DNA from 3 places in the Isoptericola hypogeus genome. Region 3 is predicted to be linked to each of the others. Evidence: predicted binding sites of a transcription regulator. Region 3 holds the regulator's gene; each other region holds the start of a gene.

Region 1 (3,240 bases), on a different contig from region 3:
CCGCCAGCGCGGCGAAGCCGTGCGCGCGGGAGCGCGCCACCGTGCTGCGCAGCACCAGCGCGGTGTCCAGGCCGGGGACGATCGTCAGCAGCCCGGCGACGAGCGCGAAGGCCAGGACGGCAGAGGTCACGGTCACGTGACGACGATAGCGAGGCCCCGGCTCTCCGGGACCCCGCTTCCGGTCAGCGCACCAGACGGACCTCCGCGAGCCCGCCGAACCGGTCGTCGACGACGCTCGCGCCGTCCGGCGTCGCCGGGCGGACCTGGAAGGGCATGCGCCGGAGCGTACTGGTGGTGGGCACCAGCGTGGGTCTGGAGGACGCGGTCATGTCGTCAGTCGGCCGTGTCGTCAGAAGGGCGGCGGTCCTGGGTCGTCGCCCAGGGGGTCTGCCGGAAGCGAGGTGCCGGCGGCGCCCTCCGCGTCGTCGCCGACGCCTTCGTCGGATGGCAGGAACGGGCGCGGGAGGGTGCGGTGCGTGGAGGTGACCGGGCGGGTGGGAGACGTGCGGTGGACCCTGCCGGTCGGCGAGGTCCACTCGAGCTCGCCGCCGAACGGAGCGTCCGGGGTGCGAACCTGGCGCACCTGCCAGGTCGTCTGATGCTTGGCCGTGTGGTGTCGACGACAGAGATGGGCCAGGTTGTCGGCCGCGGTCGTGCCGCCGTCGGCCCACGCGGTGGTGTGGTCGAGGTCGGTGCGGTAGGCGGCGCGGGTGCAGCCGGGGAAGCGGCAGGTGCGGTCGCGTTCGGCGAGGAGGGCCCTGAGGTCCGCGGGCACGGCGTAGGTGCTGCGGCCCACGGACAGCGGCGTGCCGGTCTCGGGGTGGGTGAGGATGCGCCGGAACGACGGGGCGTGCGCACACAGCGCGCGGGCGGCGTCGGCGTCGATCGGGATGTGCCCGTCGAGCGTGGCGGGGGTCTGCGAGACACCGAGGAGCGTCAGGACGGGCACGGTGACGGTGACCCGGGGGCGGATCGACCTGGCCAGGGGCGCGAGGCTCCCGACGCGCGGGCGTACCTCGTCGTCGAGGGGATCGGCGGGAACGGACGCGGCGGGCGTGCTGGGCGGGTCTTGCGTGCTCCTCGACACGGTTCCGCCGTGCTCACGGTGCGGCCGACGGCCGGCGGCGGAGCCGGCCACGGCCGGCGCGGGCGCGGTGGCGAAGGTCGCGGTGGACAGGTCGAGGGTGCCGTCGTCCAGGAGCAGGTCGGTCAGGACGTCGGCACGCAGCTCGGAGGTCTGACGACCGTCGCCGTCGGCTCGCAGGCGTGCGGCGGTCGCGGCCAGGCGGTCGTCGATGGCGTGGGCGACCACGACGGGCAGGAGCGCCGTGAGCAGGCCATGCCGTCCGAGGCGGGGTCGAGCCATGCACCGCGCTTGGTGCACGCGTCGGCGTGCCGCACGTCCAGCGGGACGGGGTGCACGAGGTCGCGGGCGTCCTGCACGGCGTCGGTGAACTGGGTGGGGGTCATGGTGGCCGCGTCGCTCAGGACCATGGACTCGATCGCGCGCGCCTGGCCCGGGGTCAGCTCCTCGATGTGCCGGGCGAGGATCCCGGCGTGCCGCCACGAGGTGCGGCCGTGCCACAGCGAGGCGAACATCCGGGGCGCGAGGGTGATCAGGGCGTGCGCGTGGTCGACCAGGGTGCCTGCGGCGGTCTCCCCGACCCGCAGGGTCGTGGCCAGGTCCGCGACCACGGCGCGACGCGCGAGCTCCCGACGACGGCCCCTGTCAGCGGCCCGCGCGTGCGGGTCGGAGACATCGATCAGCGCGTCCTCGCCGGCAATGGTCTGCCGTCGTAGCCGCTCGACGAGCGTCGCCTTGACGGCCTCGAGCCGCCCGAGGTCGGCCTGGACCCGCGTGAGCATCGACAACGTCCCGTCAATGTCCGCGGCGGACGCCGGCTGGTGCTCGCGGGGCAGCAGCGCGGCCAGCTCGCCATGCAGAGCGGGGGAGGGGGTCACCCGCCCTGCAGGGCTTCGGGGCCGGGGCGAACCAGGACGGGTCACCCTGGTCGTCTTGTTCGTCATCCAGACCCAGTGCGACGGTCTGCCCCGCGTACCGCTCCGCGGCCACCGTGAAGGCCGGCGTCCCCGTCTCCAGCGCGAGCAGCCGCGCGAGCTCGTCGTCCCAGGAGCGAGTGTCTCGCGTCGGCGCCGCCGGGCCGGGCATCCCGGCACGCCCGGAGGGTTCGCCGGGGCCCTCGGGATACGTCGTCGACATGCCCACAGCCTACCAGGATTCGAACGTGTGTGCTAATGATTTGTCATGCAATACCGCCGAATGTGCCAACGCCTGTCGAACCGCCCAGCCGTCCGTCCGGCGTGGCCGCGGCAGCTCTACCCGGCTGCGCACGAGCTCTACCCGGCTGCGCACGCCGGAGGCCGTGATGCCGCTCGGGCGGAGTTGCACTCCCGGCTACCATGGGATCACAGGCGTCGACCCGGCCATCACCGGCGAGCCTCCGGAAGAACGGAGCGGCCACCGCTCCCAGTAGAACCGGACGGGTAGGCCCGTCACAGCCGTGAACGAGCGGTGGACCTCATGATCGGCCCGAGGTCCGCAAGCGGGGTGGTACCGCGGCACCTGCGTCCTTCGGGGCGGGGGCGTCGTCCTCGCACAGCAGTCCGACGTACCACCGACCGCCAGCTCGTCCGCACAGGAGCCCACCCATGGCCTACCCCCTGCACCGCTCGTCCGACCAGCGCACCGGCGCGGCGTTCGGCATCACCGGCGTCCCCGCGTCGCCGGACCTGCCCGCCATCGAGCGCGAGGTGCTGGAGTTCTGGGCGGCGGACGACACGTTCCGCGCCTCCGTCGCCAAGAACCCGGCGGGCGCCGACGGCAGCAACGAGTTCGTCTTCTACGACGGCCCGCCGTTCGCCAACGGCCTGCCCCACTACGGCCACCTGCTCACCGGGTACGCCAAGGACGTCGTCCCGCGCTACCAGACCATGCGCGGCAAGCACGTCGAGCGCCGCTTCGGCTGGGACACGCACGGCCTGCCCGCCGAGCTCGAGGCCATGAGCCAGCTCGGCATCAAGACCAAGGACGAGATCCTCGAGCTCGGCATCGAGAAGTTCAACGCCGCCTGCCGCGCGTCCGTGCTCAAGTACACCTCCGAGTGGCGCGACTACGTCACCCGGCAGGCACGCTGGGTCGACTTCGACCACGACTACAAGACGCTCAACGTCACCTACATGGAGTCGGTGCTCTGGGGCTTCAAGAAGCTCTACGACAAC
Region 2 (3,240 bases), on a different contig from region 3:
GCTATCTGGCATCGGGCCGTCGCCAGTGGTCAGGGCGGTGGTCGCGGGTGCCGGCTCCCGGACGAGGTCGCGGGTCTCGGCGGTCCATTCGTCGAGGAGTCCGAGGGTGTGGTCGGCGGTGCCGGGGGTGGTGAGGTAGGTGCGGCCGCGGGGTGAGGTCCAGGCCAGGACGCCGTGGTCGAGCTGTTCGACGTTCCAGCGGGACTCGTGCTTGAGCGTGTGATGTCTGCGGCACAGGTGCGCCAGGTTCTGCGCGTCGGTGGGGCCGCCGTCGACCCACGCGGTCGTGTGGTCGACGTCGCAGCGCGTGGCGGGGATGCGGCAGCCGGGGAACCGGCACGTGACGTCGCGCAGGGTGAGGAAGGCGCGCAGGTCGGCGGGCACGACGTAGCTACGCCGGTCCACGGTGAGCATGGCCCCGGTGACGGGGTCGGTGAGGATGCGCCGCAGCGTCGGGGCGTGGGCGGCGAGCTGTCGTGCGGTCTCCGCATCGAGGGGAACGGTGCCGTCGAGCGTGCCCGGATCCTCGCTCGCGCCGGTCAGGGTGGTGACCGGGACCGTCACGTGCACGACGGGCCGAATGCTGCGCGCCAGCGTGACCAGCGGGTCCGGGGGCGGCGTTGCTGGTGGGTGGTTGGGTGACCTCGTGCCCGGTGGTTCCGACGGCGGTGACGTGCCGGGCGGTGTCGCGCCGGGTGGTCCTGCAACTGGCGGCGAATCGAAGGCCGCGCCTGATGGGGGCGTCTCAGTAGCCGCTGCCGTGTCGGACTCCCCGGCCTTGCGTTCGGGCTCGCGCTCGGCACCAGCCTCGGGGCCGCTGGTGCCGCCGGTGCTGCCCGTGTCGTCGAGGAGCAGGGCGGTCAGGGTGGCGGCGCGTAGCTGCCCGATGCCACGGGGGTCGCCGGTGGTCTTGGCGCGGGCGGCGGTGCGGGTGAGGCGGTCGTGCACAGCGTGCGCCACAGGAGAGGGCAGGTGCGCGGTGAGCCAGGACATGCCGTCCTTGCCGTCATCGACCCACACGTCGGCCTTCAGGTTCGCGGCCTCGTGCCGAACCTCGGCGGGCACGGGGTGCAGCAGGTCGCGGGCCGCGCGGGCCAGGGCGCCGAACTTCGCCGCGGTCACCTCCGGGGCGCGGTGCAGCACGACCGCTTCGATCTCGGCCACGGCGTGGGCGGGCAGGTCGGCCACGGCCTCGACCAGCACGGCCGCGTGCCGGTAGCTGATCCTCCCGGTGCACAGCGCGTCGAGGGTGGCTCTGGCGCGCCGGGTCAGGACCTGCGCGTCGGACAGCAGGGTGGAGGCCGAGGCTTCGCCGATCCCCAGCGCGCACGCGACCTCTGCCGCCAACGCTCGGTGAGCGACGGAAGAACGCCGTACGGCCGGCGCGGTCGCGACCCGCGGGACGTCGAGGTCGAGCATCGTCTCCGGGGCGGCCTCGGTCGCGGCGAGTACCTCGGCCAGCGCCACGGTGCGGCGTCCCAAGGCGGCGTTCGCGGCCGTCTGCTCGTCCGCTGCCCGGCCCAGCGCAGCGTCCAGCACGAGTTGTGCTGCTGCGGTGCCCGGCGTCCGTGCCATGCGACAAGTCAACCAGGAGCCACCGACACGGAGTCGAACGTCTGTTCGACCGTCGTGGGCGAGACGAGAGGCGCGAGAGGCGCCGGTCGGCGCGAAGCCAGGGTCTCCACGGTCTCGACCGGTGGTCTCGACCCCGCGTGTCGAATGGCTCGACCGGTGGACACGACCGTGGCCCCGATGGGCGCTGGCCGGGGCGCGGTCGAGCGAGGGAGGGCGGGATTGAACGCGTGCCGAGCTGCCGAACCGTTCGCGCAGCGACCGCGGTGCGCCCGACGGCGCCGGCTCGGGTGTCGTGCGGCGGTCTGAGGGCCGGGAGGCTGTGTGCGCCGCCGGTGCAGGGCCGACGCGCATCGCGTGGGGACCTGTGTCGAGGGGAACAGCAGCGCCCCGAGATCGGTTCATCCATCGGCGGGCAGGTCCTGCGACCTGCCCCGACGCATGTCCCGCCCCTACCGAAGGACCCATCACGCCTCTCGACCGCACGCCCTCCGCTCTGACGCCCGACCACGAGGAGACGCCCATGACCACGACCGGGACCCACGACATCGGCGCGCTGGCCGCCGCCCCCGCCGTCCACCTCCTCGCCGCCGACGCTGAACGTGGCGCGCGCAGCTGGGTCGTGCGGCTCGGCCGTGACCTGTACGTGCGGACCGTCCCGGGCGACGGGTGGTCACGGGCCGGGCGGGCGCGGGTGCGGCTGGACGGGGCGGAGTACCCGGTCGTGCTGACGGAGGTCGCGCCCGAGCTGCACGGCCCGCTCGACGACGCGTACCGAGCCAAGTACGACGGGTACGGCAGGGCGAAGATCGACGCCGTCCTGTCGGACACGGCGACGGCCGCGACCTTTCGGCTCAGGCCGCGCCGCGTCACCGTAGGGGAGCGGGTCACCCAGGCGGTCGCTGCGCTGCGGCTGCGCGTCGCGACGGCGGGGCCCGTGCGGGATGCGGACGCCCCCTGTCCGAGCAGCTGATTCCGGTGGACATCACGCCGCTCGGGCGGAGACGATCCCGGCCATGACGATCCGCTACCCCCGCCCCCTGCGCCCCGGCGACACGATCGGCGTGACGGCGCCGTCGTCCGGCGTCGAGGAGCGCCTTCATGCCCGCCTGCAGCACGCGGTCGACGTCGTGCGCGCCAAGGGCTACGAGGTCCGCGTGGGCAGCACGACCACAGGAGAGGGGATCGTCAGCGCCCCGGCGGACGCGCGCGCCGCGGAGCTCACCGCGATGCTCACGGACCCCGCGGTGCGCGCCGTCGTGCCGCCATGGGGCGGGTCGCTCGCCATCGACCTGCTGCACCGCCTCGACTGGGAGGCGCTGGCCGCCGACCCGACCTGGCTCGTCGGCTTCTCCGACATGTCGACGGTCCTGCTCCCGCTGACGCTGCGCACCGGCGTCGCGACGCTGCACGGGCAGAACCTCATGGACACCCCGTACGACGTCCCGGACGGCCTGCTGGGTTGGTGGGACGTGGCCGCCGCCGAGCAGTCGGGGGTGCCAGGTGCCGCCCTCGTGCAGCGCTCGCCGCGCCGCCACCGCCGGTCCGGCTGGGACGACTACGAAGGGCACCCGGACGTCTCGACCTGGACCCTCGACACCCCGGGCTCCTGGCTCCGCCTCGACGCCGGCGCCGACCCGGGCGAACCCGTGGACGTCACCGGCCGGC
Region 3 (3,240 bases):
GTCCGCACGCCCGCCGCACCCTGGTGGCGTCCAGCATGGTGCACCCCGGCGGGCGGCGCCACAGGATTTCACCCTCGGCCACGTCTCACCGTCGCGTCGGCGCTGGCGTGTCCCGGACCTCTCCGCCCTGGTCACGCACCTCGCGGGCACCGGCCTCGTCGGGACCTCCCGCGCCGTCGCCCTCGCCCGCCCCTGCGGCGCGCGCCTCGCGCTCGACCCGCTCGGCCCGCAGCGACGTGATGGCACTCTCGAAGTCCTCCAGCGACTCGAAGTCCTGATAGACGCTCGCGAACCGGAGGTACGCCACCTCGTCGAGCTCGCGCAGCGGACCGAGGATCGCCAGGCCCACCTCGTACGCGTCGATCTCGGGGCTGCCGGTCCCCCGGAGCGTCTCCTCCACCTTCTGTGCGAGCAGGGCAAGGTCGTCGGCGCTCACCGGGCGACCCTGACAGGCCTTCCGCACGCCGGAGACGATCTTGTCCCGGCTGAAGGGCTCGGTCGCACCGGACCGCTTGACGACCGAGAGGCTCGCCGTCTCGATCGTGGTGAAGCGCCGCTGGCACGACGGGCACTGTCGACGACGGCGGATGGTGGTGCCGTCGTCGGACGTCCGGGAGTCGACGACGCGCGAGTCCGCGTGTCTGCAGAACGGGCAGTGCATCGGGTACTCCTGGGCTCGGTGCCGGACCGGCGCCCGGCTGCCGACAACGTAGGCGGCGACCCGCGCCCTGCGCAACACGCCGCCCTGCGGCGGGGCCCCGAGCGGACCTTCCCGACGTCTCACTCCTGCGGCAGCAGCACCACCTGCCCCACCTGGAGGTCTGCCGACTCGAGCTCGTTCAGCTCCTGGAGGTCCACCACGACGTCGCGCACGTCCTCGTCGGTGCTCGCGAGACCCCGCGCGTACTCCCACAGCGACTCTCCCGGCGCCACGGTGTGCAGCCGGACCTCCAGGGGGCCGCCAGGCGTGCCGGCGACGGCGCGCTGACCGACGAGCCCGGCCGCAGCGGCGACCAGGACGGCGACGAGGACGACCACGGCTCGCCCGCGCCGGGTGAGCCGGAGGCCGCCGAGGCCGAGGGGCCCGGGGGCGGAGACGGTGCTGGCCATGATGGTGGTCCTCTCGTCGCGTCGGTGCGGCCATCGCCCGTCGGGCGGCCACGCCGTGTCGAAGGTTCCTGTGTCGAGCCGTCGGCGTCGATCCGTCCGAGTCGATTCGTCGATGTCGAACACCCGTTCGTCGAACGCCTGTACCAAGGTGTAGCACAGGAGTGCGACACGGTCGAGCGTTTGTCGAACAGATGTTTGATGCGCGGGGCGATCTGACCTAGAGTGGTTCCAGCGCGATGGAAGGTTTGTCGGATTTCAGGGCCCGTCGGGGCGGGCCGCGACGTCGGAGGACGGGAGAACGTCATGACGAGCGGACGGGACGAGGCGGCCGGGGCGACGGGCCCCGCCCTGGCCTCGGTGAGCGAGCTCGCGCCGGGCGCCGATCGCCTGACGCCGCGCCAGCGGCGGGTGCTGGAGACCATCCGCGTCTCCGTGGACACCCGCGGGTATCCGCCGACGATGCGCGAGATCGGCGAGGCCGTCGGGCTCGCGAGCCCGTCGTCGGTCAAGCACCAGCTCACCACGCTCGAGCGCAAGGGCTACCTGCGTCGCGACCCGAACCGGCCGCGTGCCATCGAGGTCGTCGACCCGGATGCGCCGGGCACGGGCGCCGGACCGGCGGACTACGGCGGCGCGTCCTCCCTCACGAAGGGTGCACCGGGGCTCCCGGCCGACGGAGAGGCGCCGCCTCCCCTGTACGTGCCGCTCGTGGGCCGCATCGCCGCGGGCGGACCGATCCTGGCCGAGCAGGTCGTGGAGGACGTGTTTCCCCTCCCCCGGCAGGTGGTCGGCGACGGCGAGCTCTTCCTGCTGAAGGTGGCCGGCGACTCGATGATCGACGCCGCGATCTGCGACGGGGACTGGGTGGTCGTGCGCCGCCAGCCGGTCGCGGAGAACGGCGAGGTCGTGGCCGCGATGATCGACGGCGAGGCGACGGTGAAGACCTTCAAGCAGGCGGACGGGCACGTCTGGCTGCTGCCCCAGAACAGCGCGTACAGCCCGATCGAGGGCGACGCGGCCCAGGTGCTCGGTCGCGTCGTGGCGGTGCTGCGCAGCCTCTGACGGCGCGCGGGGCCGTGCGGGCCGCCTCAGATGCCGAGGCGGGCCTGCACCTCGCGCATGCTCCGGGCCGACGCGCGCAGGCCTGCGACCTCGTCGTCCGACAACGGCGTGTCGATGGTCTCCGCGACGCCCCGACGGTCGACGAGCGAGGGCACGGACAGGCAGACGTCGCTGATCCCGTAGAACCCGTCGAGCCGTGACGACACGGACATCACGCGGTGCTCGTCGTTGAGGATCGCCTCGATGATGCGCGTCGCGGCCAGGCCCACCGCGTAGTTCGTCGCACCCTTGCCCGCGATCACGCGGTAGGCCGAGGTCACGACGTCGCTCGCGATGCGCTCCCGAGCCGCGGCGTCCAGCGGCTCGTGCCCCCGGAACGGACGCCAGTCGAGCAGCGGCACGCCGGCGATGGTGGCCGAGCTCCAGAGCACGATCTCCGAGTCGCCGTGCTCCCCCGCGATGTTGGCGTGCACGTTGCCGACCGCGACCCCGCAGTGCCGCGCGACGGAGTCCCGCAGCCGCGAGGAGTCGAGCACGGTGCCGCTGCCGAGCACGCGCTCGTGGGGCAGGCCGCTGACCTGCTGTGCGGCATACGTGACCACGTCGACGGGGTTCGTCACCATGAGGAACACGGCGTCCGGGGCGACCTCGACCAGGCCCGGCAGGATCTTGCGGGTCAGCGCGACCGTCGCCTCCGCGAGGTCGAGGCGGGACTGCCCGGGCTCCTGCTTCGCCCCGGCCGTGACGGCGACGACGTCCGCCCCACGGCAGACCTCCACGTCGTCGGAGCCCTCGATCTCCGCCTGGGGGATGAACATCCCGCCGTGCCGAAGGTCGAGCACCTCGGCCTCGACCTTGGCGCGGTTGACGTCCATGAGGGCCACCGTCCGGGCGGCGCCGCGGGCGAGCGCCGCGTACGCGAGCGTCGCGCCGACGGCGCCCGCCCCGACGATCGCGAGCTTCGTCGTGGTGCGGGCACCACGCGCGTCGCGACCGGATCCAGACGTGTTTTCGGGGGTGGGTGCGGGCACGGTTCCAGGCTAAGTGTCGAGGCGGCGCAGCGCAGCG

The links. Region 3 encodes LexA, which represses DNA repair genes until DNA is damaged. Its sites were predicted from a motif close to TCGAACANNTGTTCGA; they were not measured.
Region 1: a site for LexA is predicted at 2,241-2,256, ahead of ABD254_RS12140 (DUF222 domain-containing protein). Genes of this name have one in related genera too.
Region 2: a site for LexA is predicted at 1,609-1,624, ahead of ABD254_RS09990 (HNH endonuclease signature motif containing protein). Genes of this name have one in related genera too.

Annotation. Positions count from the first base shown of each region.
Region 1 is NZ_BAAAPM010000004.1:166,244-169,483, forward strand. Features, by position in the region: gene ABD254_RS12130 (LysE family translocator) at 1-136, opposite strand, end outside; gene ABD254_RS12135 (HNH endonuclease signature motif containing protein) at 350-1,312, opposite strand; gene ABD254_RS12140 (DUF222 domain-containing protein) at 1,210-1,962, opposite strand; gene ileS (isoleucine--tRNA ligase) at 2,671-3,240, shown strand, end outside.
Region 2 is NZ_BAAAPM010000003.1:1,702,174-1,705,413, forward strand. Features, by position in the region: gene ABD254_RS09990 (HNH endonuclease signature motif containing protein) at 1-1,575, opposite strand, end outside; gene ABD254_RS09995 (DUF2255 family protein) at 2,096-2,545, shown strand; gene ABD254_RS10000 (S66 family peptidase) at 2,589-3,240, shown strand, end outside.
Region 3 is NZ_BAAAPM010000006.1:13,975-17,214, reverse strand. Features, by position in the region: gene nrdR (transcriptional regulator NrdR) at 86-661, opposite strand; gene ABD254_RS15285 (LysM peptidoglycan-binding domain-containing protein) at 781-1,110, opposite strand; gene lexA (transcriptional repressor LexA) at 1,414-2,172, shown strand; gene ABD254_RS15275 (L-lactate dehydrogenase) at 2,199-3,203, opposite strand; gene ABD254_RS15270 (ATP-dependent DNA helicase) at 3,213-3,240, opposite strand, start outside.